4 regions of the Streptomyces sp. DH10 genome follow, and region 2 is predicted to be linked to each of the others. Evidence: riboswitches for the same ligand, from Rfam matches in the RefSeq annotation. Region 2 holds a riboswitch; each other region holds the start of a gene.
The links. Region 2 has a riboswitch for cobalamin ahead of QC385_RS23585 (energy-coupling factor ABC transporter permease). Riboswitches for the same ligand answer to the same signal wherever they lie in the genome.

Region 1 (2,192 bases), on a different contig from region 2:
CCTGGTTCACGGCGGCGACCGAGGCGTCGAGGGTCTTCAGGAACGGGACGATGCCGTTGGAGTGGCCGTTGGTACCGCGGATCAGCGAACCGCGCGCACGGATGCGGGAGTACGCGATGCCGATGCCGCCGGCGTGCTTCGACAGCCGCGCCACCTGGTGGTACCTGTCGTAGATCGAGTCCAGCTCGTCCTTGGGGGAGTCGAGCAGGTAGCAGGACGACATCTGGGGGTGCCGCGTGCCGGAGTTGAAGAGGGTGGGGGAGGAGGGGAGGTAGTCGAGCCGGCTCATCAGCCCGTAGAGCGCGGCGACTTCGTCGACGGAGCGGCGGGTGTCGTCCTCGGCGAGACCGGCGGCGACGCGCAGCATGAAGTGCTGGGGCGTCTCGATCACCTTGCGGGTGATCGGGTGCCGGAGCAGGTAGCGGCTGTGCAGCGTGCGCAGGCCGAAGTAGCCGAAGCGGTCGTCGGCGGCCGTGTCGATCAGGGCGTCGAGACGGGCGGCGTGGACGCGCACGAACTCGGCGGTCCGGTCGGCGATGAGGCCCTCCCGGTGCCCCACCGCGACGGACTCGGTGAAGCATGTGACGCCCTGCGAGGCGGCCTCGGCGCGGATCCCGATCGTCAGCAGGCGCGCGGCCAGCCGGGAGTAGGCGGGGTCCTCGGAGATGAGGCCGGCGGCCGCCTCCGTCGCCAGCTCGCGCAACTCCGACTCGTCGGCCCGCGCGGACCGGCCGCGCAGCGCGGCGGCGGCGACCCGGCCGGGGTCGGCGTCGGGGAGGTCGGCGGTCAGCTCGGTCAGGGTCCGCAGCAGCGCGGCACCAGGACCGTCTTGCTCTTCTTCGGCGGCTGAGACCGGATCGGCTGGCGCGATGGTCACGTGGGGCTCTCCCTCGCTCGGCACGGGGGCCTCGCAGGGCAGCGGGCAGCACGCGAGCGCACGCGGCGTCGCGTCCACCGGCCCACTCCGCGAGGCCCGGACGTCAGGGCGCACCGGCCGGGCGGCCGGGCGCGCTGTCGGCAGGTCCTCGGACTGAAGCCTGTGCGCGAACACGCACAAGTACACCGTTGCGGGACAGTTCCGGATTCGCACCGGATTCCCCTGCGGCGACAGCGAGCATGAGCATACATCTTGTGCCGGGTTGAGAAAGCACCCCTAGATGTAGTGCCGCGACGGTTTCACCCGCTTCTGGCGAGGATGCCTCGGCGTTTACGCCGGGGAGCAATCGCCTCCTGTCGGCCGCGACGCGGAGCGTCGCCGCGTCGGCTCTTTGTCCGGCGAGGGGCGCCCGCCCACGGCTGCCCGGCGGAGCCGGGGAATGCGAACAGTCGTCCCGCGGGTCACCTGCTGTGGTGAGTGCGGGGCGAATAGCGGTTGTGTGTGCGGATGTCGTACTACGGTCCGATGCCATGAGGCTGGTCGTGCAGGTGAAGTTGCTGCCGACGCCCGAGCAGGCGTCGGCGCTTGAGGCGACCCTGCGCGCCTGCAACCGGGCCGCCACCTACGCTTCGCAGGTTGCCTTCGCCGAGAACCTCAAGGACAACCTTCAGGCCGGAAACCTGGGCTCGCCCACCTCCAAGCGGCACCGCAGGGCGGTCGGCTCACCGATCGCCTTCCGCCCGGAGGCGGCCCAGCCGTTCGACGACCGTTGCCTGTCGTGGCAGTACGACGCACGCACGGTGTCCATCTGGACCGTCGCCGGGCGGATGAAGGGCATCCGCTTTGTCTGCTCCCCCGAGCAGCTCAAGACCCTCGTGCAGTACTGCAAGGGCGAGAGCGACCTCGTCCAGCGCGGCAGGAAGTGGTTCCTGATCGCCACCTGCGACATCCCCGGCCCGGAGGTGTACGAGCCTGCCGATTGGATCGGGGTCGACCGGGGCATCGTGAACCTCGCCACCACCAGCGACGGCACCAACCACCAGGGCCGCCGCTTGTCCCGCTACTGGCGCTGGCAGGCCCGCAAACGTGCCGAACTCCAGGCCAGGCGGACCCGCTCGGCCACCCGCCGCGCACAGAAGGAACGCCGCCATGCCACCCATGTGAACCACCGGATCAGCAAGGAGATCGTGTCCGTTGCCCAACGCACCGGTCGCGGCATTGCCGTCGAGCACCTCGGCGGGATCCGCGAGCGGGTACGGCTACGGGGTCACCAGCGGGGCACCCTCTCCTCATGGCCCTTCCACCAGCTCGGACA
Region 2 (2,192 bases):
TCCTCGGCGGCACCGGCCGCCGGGCTCTCGGAGTCCCGGTCCCGCGCCCGCCGCTCACCCTGCCGCCGGCCCCGGCGCAGGCCGAAGTAGTAGGCGAGGACACCGGCGCCGAGAGCCGCCTGGAGGGAGAACAGCGCCGACTCGATCTCACCGGACGGCGGTTCGTACAGGGGCGAGAACCAGGGCTCGTAGTCCGGCTCGATCTCGGTGATCGCCGTCTCGGCCTCGCCGTCGGAGCCCGTGAAGGGCTCCTCCTTGTGGTCGCCGAGACCGAGCGCGAGCGGCAGCACGGCGAGCGCGACCACGACGAGCAGCAGCAGGATGTTGATCTTCGTGTTCCTGCTCATCGGGCCACCGCCTCGGTCTCGCCGCGGGACTGCTTGCCGGCGATGAGCACACCCAGCCGGGTCAGTTCGCCCTTGCTGGACTGCACCAGCAGCCGCATCACGAGGACCGTCAGCAGTCCCTCGCTCACCGCGAGCGGGATCTGGGTGACGGCGAAGATGGAGCCGAACTTGCCGAGCGCGCCCAGGAACCCGCTGCCCGGGTCGGGGAAGGCGAGCGCCAGCTGCACGCTGGTGACGCAGTAGGTGGACAGGTCGGCGACGAACGCCGCGAAGAACACGGCGACCATCAGCGGCGCGCCGTACCGCCGCAGCAGCCGGTACACCGCGTATCCCGCCCAGGGGCCGACGATCGCCATGGAGAAGACGTTGGCGCCCAGCGTGGTCAGACCGCCGTGCGCGAGCAGCAGTGCCTGGAAGAGCAGGGTGATCGTGCCCAGCACCGCCATGACGGGCGGCCGGAACAGGATGGCTCCCAGGCCCGTGCCGGTGGGGTGGGAGCAGCTGCCGGTGACGGACGGCAGTTTCAGGGCGGACAGGACGAACGTGAAGGCGCCGGAGGCACCGAGGAGCAGGGTGCTCTCGGGGTGCTCGCGCACCTCACGGGTGAGCGACCGGACTCCGTGGACGACGAACGGCGCAGACGCGACACCCCAGGCGGCCGCGTGCGCCGGAGGCAGGAAACCCTCGGCAATGTGCATGGCTCAGCAGACCCTCTCCAGCACCTCGTGGATGGTTGACGCGCCTTGGCCGGTCTCCTGGCTCACGGGTCCCACCGCCCGTACTCCGCCTTCCCGGGTTCGTGAGAACCCAGTGGCTGCCCGCGAGGGCTGGAGCCGGACTTCCCGATCACAGTGGCGAGGGCCGCACCGGCATCACACCGGATTTCCCGTTCACCAAGGCGTGGTGACAGTAATGCCGGGATAAGGGCCATGACAAGCCAGCCGAGGGGGCGCGCGAGGGGGCGCGTGAAGGGGCGACCGCTCGCACACCGGCGCAGGAGGGCTCAGTCGTCGCCCTCTCCGTCATCGTCCTCCCCGTTCTCCCAGGACTGCGGAGTCTGTTCCTGCTTGGGCTTGTCCGCCTTCTGCGGCGGGTCGCTGATCGCCTCCGGCGTCGGGCTCGAGAGGCCGGGCGTCGGTTCGGCGGAGGTCGGGGTGCCGGGGGCCGCGGGGGAGGGGGTGACATCGGCCACTGTGCCGGCGGGGGGAGTCGTGGCGGGCGCCGGGGCGGAGGAGAGGGGCTCGGCGGAGCCGGCGGACGAGACGGCGGCCGGGCTGCTCGCGGACGGCGACGCGTCGGGTTCCGTACCCTCCGTCGCGGTCTTGTCGGGCGAGAACCACATCATGCCGGCGAGCATCGCGGCGAGGAACAGCGCCGCCGCGGCCACCGCCGCGGCCAGCCTCCGGTGGTTGCCGGGGCCGTTACGGGGTGCGGAGCGACGTGAACGCCCGCCCGGGGCGGTGCGAGACCCCGTGGGCAGCGCGTACGTGGCCGGGGCGCCGGTGCCGGCCGCCGTGTACGGTCCCGGCCCGGAGGAGGGCACCGGGGACGCCGCGTACGGTCCCGGCCCGGAGGACGGCACCGGGGACGCCGCCTCCGGCAGTGGCTCGGGCAGCCCCTGCCAGGCGCCGCCGGCGAACCACTCGGCGGCCTGCTGTGCCGTGGGCCGGTCCTCGGGCTGCTTGGCGAGCAGGGCGAGGAGGTAGCTCTCGAAGGCCGGCGGCAGACCGGTGACACCGAGCTCGCGGGGCGGTACGGGAACGTTGTCGAGATGCTGGTGGAGGAGTGCGACGGCGGTGTCGGCCTGGAACGGCGGGCGGCCGCTGAGGAGCTGGTAGAGCACGC
Region 3 (2,192 bases), on a different contig from region 2:
TGGGCGCGGGCCTCGGCCGCAAGGGCGGCGTCGTCCGCTGGTCGACGGCGACGCGGATGTTCGTCGCGTGGGGTCTGACGCTGCCGGCAGCGGCCCTGGTGGCCGCGCTCGCCGAGTACGTCACCGGCTTCGGCAGCTGGGGCACCGCGGTGGTGGCCGTCTTCCTCGTCGCCTCCAGCGCGGCGATCTGGAAGATCTCGCGGCGTGAGGTCGTCGACCACACCAACGTCAACGACACCGACGAGGCGGAGCCCGCCGGTGTGGTGACCACGGCGATGGCAGCGGTGACGCCGCCGCCGGCCGGCACGGCAACGGAGGCGGCGGAGGACCCGGTGCCGTCGTTCCCGGCGCAGGCCACCGCCGAGCGGACGCCCTCGACGACCACCACGGTCTGACCCCGCCGACCCGTAACAAGGAAGAGTCTCCGATATGAAGATCGACTGGGCGGCCCTCGGCTCCGTCTTCGGCGTCAGCCTCGTGGTCACCGTGGCCCTGGTGGCCCTGTTCACCCTCGGCATCACCGGCCTGTCCCGCCGCGAACGGGCGGTGGCCCAGGGCGGATCCGCGGGCCTCGCGGTCACCGGCGCGTACGCGTGCTTCGCGGCGTGCGCGGCGGCTGTGGGGTACGGGATCTATCTGATCGTGGCCTGACGGCCCGACCGCACGAGGTTCCCGACGGGCGGGACAGGACTTCGGTCCTGTCCCGCCCGTCCTCGTGTGACAGGGGGCGGTGTGGGCTTCTCCACAGTCTCCCCTCGCAGGTCAACGGCAAGTTGACGGCTGTTCCCGGCCGTGGTGGACTGCCGGGGCCAGTAACGGCGGCAGGAGAGGAAGCCGGTGGAAGTCCGGCGCGGTCCCGCCACTGTCACCGGGGTAGCGATTCCCCGGGAGCCAGGAACTCTCACCGCCGGTCTAGTCGAACCAGGGCGCGGACACCCTGAGTGAGGACATATCGCCATGCGCGGCTGCCGATCGAAGTTCAGTACCCCACCCCTGCCTGCCCCTACGGACGGCTGAGCCCATGGGTGCCGGTCGCGTCTTCGCGTACGGCGCCGCCGCCGGTCTGATCGGTGACCTGCTGCTCGGCGATCCTCGCCGGGGGCATCCGGTCGCCGTGTTCGGGCGGGCCGCGGGAGCCGTGGAACGGGTGTTGTGGCGGGACCACCGGGGCTGGGGCGCGCTGCACACCGTGGTGTGCGCGGGAGGAGCCGTCGCGCTCGGGAGCGTCGCCGCGCGGGCCGTGCGTGACTCCGCCGTCGCCTCCGCCGCGCTGACCGGTGCCGCCACCTGGGCCGTGGTCGGGGGGACTTCGCTCGCGCGGGAGGCGCGGGCCATCGGGCGTGCCCTGGAGGCGGGGGACGTCGACGGGGCACGGGTGCGGCTGCCGCATCTGTGCGGGCGGGATCCGCAGGCGCTCGACGCCGACGGGATCGCGCGGGCCGTGGTCGAGTCCGTCGCCGAGAACACCTCCGACGCGGTCGTGGGGGCGCTCGTGTGGGGGGCCGTCGGCGGTGTGCCGGGACTCCTCGGGTTCCGCGCCGTCAACACCCTCGACGCCATGGTCGGGCACAAGTCGGCCCGGTACCGGCGTTACGGATGGGCCTCCGCCCGGCTGGACGACCTGGCGGGCTGGCCGGGGGCCCGGCTGACCGCCGTGCTCGCGGCCCTGGCGGGAGACGATCCACGGGGAGCCGTACGGGCCTGGCGCGCCGACGCCGCCAAGCATCCGAGCCCCAACGCCGGGCCCGTGGAGGCCTCGTTCGCGGGGGCGCTCGGGGTGCGGCTGGGCGGGACCTTGTCGTACGGCGGGCGCGTCGAGCACCGGCCCGTGCTCAACGGGGCCGGGCGCGCCGTCGCCACCCGGGACATCGAACGGGCCGTACGGCTGTCCAGGCGTGTCGGCTGGCTCGCGCTCGGCGTCTGTGTCGCCGCGCGCCGCATCGCGAAAGGGCGTACGTCATGACGGGCGGTGGGCTTCTCGTCGCCGGTACCACCTCCGACGCAGGCAAGAGCGTCGTGACCGCGGGGATCTGCCGGTGGCTGGTGCGGCAGGGCGTCAAGGTGGCGCCCTTCAAGGCGCAGAACATGTCCCTCAACTCCTTCGTGACGAAGGAAGGCGCCGAGATCGGGCGAGCGCAGGCCATGCAGGCGCAGGCCTGCCGCGTCGAGCCGACCGCGCTGATGAACCCGGT
Region 4 (2,192 bases), on a different contig from region 2:
AGAACCAGCCGAAGGACATGCCGGCGAGACCGCCGAACGCGTAGTGCGGATAGCGCGCAGTGCCGCCCGCGACCGGGAACATGCCGCCGAGTTCCGCGTGCACCAGTGCCAGCAGCACGATCGCGACCGCGCCGATCAGCCAGGACAGGATCGCCGCGGGGCCGGCCGCCACGACCGCCTTCTCGGCGCCGTACAACCAGCCGGAGCCGATGATGGAGCCGACCGACGCCCACATGAGGCCGATCAGTCCGACATCCCGGCGGAGGCCGTCTCTTACCATGAATTCAAGGGCCTCTCATAAATGAACTCGGAGAGTTCGGCGAGCAAGAGGCCTCAGATTAGGAATCGATTATCCGGCGGCAGAAGGCGAGTTGCGCAGCCTTGACCGGGCGCGGGTATTTCCTGGGAAGTGTTTCAGGAATTCTGTAGGCGGCGATGAGGAATCGTTGAGGTCACTGCCCGAGCCGGGGGATCTCGATCGCCGGGCAGCGGTCCATCACCATCTCCAGTCCCGCGGCACGGGTCCGGTCGTACGCCGCCTCGTCGATGACGCCGAGCTGGAACCACACCGCCTTCGCGCCCTTCGCGGCCGCCTCGTCCGCGACGGCTCCGGCGAGATCGCTGTTCACGAACACGTCCACGACGTCCACGTCGAAGGGGATGTCCGCCAGACTGGCGTACCCCTGCTCGCCGTGCACCGTCTCCGCCTTCGGGTGCACGGGCACGACGCGCTTGCCGTAGCGCTGGAGCACGGCGGCGACGCCGTACGCCGCGCGCTGCTCGTTCGACGACAGGCCCACCACGGCCCAGGTGTCGCCGAGCCCGGTGAGGATCCTGCGGACCGTTGCCTCGTCGCCGTACACCGGCGGCCTCCTCGAAAGTCGCGGAAGAACTGTCGTCCGCACAACGACGGACGGTGCGCGGTGATTCCCCGGCGCCCTCCGTGATAGCTTGCCGAGGCCAGTCGAACCCATGTACGTGGGTCAGGGAATCCGGTGCGAATCCGGAACTGACGCGCAGCGGTGAGGGGGACGGGCGGGGCCTCGGCCACTGGACGGCGTGTGACGTCCGGGAAGGCGCCCCGTACCGGACGAACCCGAGTCCGAAGACCTGCTGGCGGCCCCCGCGGCGGTCCGCGGCGGGGGAGCACCGTACGACCGGGCTCCGCGATCGAGCCCTCGACGACTGAGGACTGGTTTCCGTGCCCCTCGCCCGACCTGCCCGACCCGCCCGTGCCGCCGTCCTGCTCGCGGCCGGCTCCCTGCTCCTGACCGGCTGCGGCGACTCGAAGGCCACCGCCGAGAAGGCCGCCGTCACCCTCGACAACTGCGGGCACGAGGTACGCGTCGAGGCCGCGCCGCGACACGCCGTCTCCCTCAACCAGGGCACCACCGAGATCCTGCTCTCCCTCGGCCTCGCCGACCGCCTCGCGGGCACGGCCACCTGGACCGACCCGGTGATGAAGGGGCTGGCGAAGGCCAACGCGAAGGTGCCGCGCATCTCCGACAACAACCCGTCCTTCGAACGGGTCCTGGACGCCGGCCCCGACTTCGTCGCCGCCTCCTTCGTCTCCACCCTCGGCAAGGGCGGCGTCGCCACCCGCGAGCAGTTCGAGAAGCTCGGCGTGCCCACGTACGTCTCCCCGTCGGACTGCGCCGGCAAGGACAACTCCGGGGGCGGCGACGGCGCGCGCGCCAAGGCGCTGGGCATCGACACCGTCTACGGCGAAGTACGCGACCTGGCGACCGTGTTCGGCGTGCGGGAACGGGGCGACAAGCTCGTCGCCTCCCTCCAGCGGCGCATGGCCAAGGCCACACGGGGCGTCGACGCCTCCGACGTCACCCTCCTGTACTGGTTCGCCAACTCCGAGTCGCCGTACATGGCGGGCTGTTGCGGAGCGCCCGGCGTCATCACGCGGGCCCTCGGCGCGAAGAACGTCTTCGACGACACGCACGAGGAGTGGCCGCAGATCAACTGGGAGACGGTCGCCGAACGCGACCCCGACGTCCTCGTCATCGGCGACCTCACCCGCAAGTCGCAGACCGCCGAGTCGGCCGCGAAGAAGATCGCCTTCCTGGAGTCCAACCCGGTCACCAGGAACATGGAGGCGGTCAGGCACAAGCGGTACGTGCTGCTCAGCGGGCAGGCCATGAACCCGACCATCCGCACGGTCGAGGGAGTGGAGAAGGTAG

Region 1: it holds a riboswitch for cobalamin, as region 2 does, so the genes downstream of both, QC385_RS34715 (ribonucleoside-diphosphate reductase subunit alpha) here and QC385_RS23585 (energy-coupling factor ABC transporter permease) in region 2, are expected to answer to the same signal.
Region 3: it holds a riboswitch for cobalamin, as region 2 does, so the genes downstream of both, QC385_RS37925 (cobalamin biosynthesis protein) here and QC385_RS23585 (energy-coupling factor ABC transporter permease) in region 2, are expected to answer to the same signal.
Region 4: it holds a riboswitch for cobalamin, as region 2 does, so the genes downstream of both, QC385_RS03035 (ABC transporter substrate-binding protein) here and QC385_RS23585 (energy-coupling factor ABC transporter permease) in region 2, are expected to answer to the same signal.

What each region holds. Positions count from the first base shown of each region.
Region 1 is NZ_JARVKU010000022.1:111,361-113,552, reverse strand. Features, by position in the region: gene QC385_RS34715 (ribonucleoside-diphosphate reductase subunit alpha) at 1-877, opposite strand, end outside; cobalamin riboswitch at 1,000-1,124, opposite strand; gene QC385_RS34710 (RNA-guided endonuclease InsQ/TnpB family protein) at 1,408-2,192, shown strand, end outside.
Region 2 is NZ_JARVKU010000011.1:218,748-220,939, reverse strand. Features, by position in the region: gene QC385_RS23590 (energy-coupling factor ABC transporter substrate-binding protein) at 1-347, opposite strand, end outside; gene QC385_RS23585 (energy-coupling factor ABC transporter permease) at 344-1,045, opposite strand; cobalamin riboswitch at 1,076-1,260, opposite strand; gene QC385_RS23580 (serine/threonine-protein kinase) at 1,351-2,192, opposite strand, start outside.
Region 3 is NZ_JARVKU010000027.1:62,882-65,073, forward strand. Features, by position in the region: gene QC385_RS37915 (inorganic phosphate transporter) at 1-395, shown strand, start outside; gene QC385_RS37920 (hypothetical protein) at 430-651, shown strand; cobalamin riboswitch at 780-920, shown strand; gene QC385_RS37925 (cobalamin biosynthesis protein) at 1,022-1,963, shown strand; gene QC385_RS37930 (cobyric acid synthase) at 1,960-2,192, shown strand, end outside.
Region 4 is NZ_JARVKU010000001.1:692,098-694,289, reverse strand. Features, by position in the region: gene QC385_RS03045 (APC family permease) at 1-280, opposite strand, end outside; gene QC385_RS03040 (CoA-binding protein) at 453-863, opposite strand; cobalamin riboswitch at 960-1,118, shown strand; gene QC385_RS03035 (ABC transporter substrate-binding protein) at 1,202-2,192, shown strand, end outside.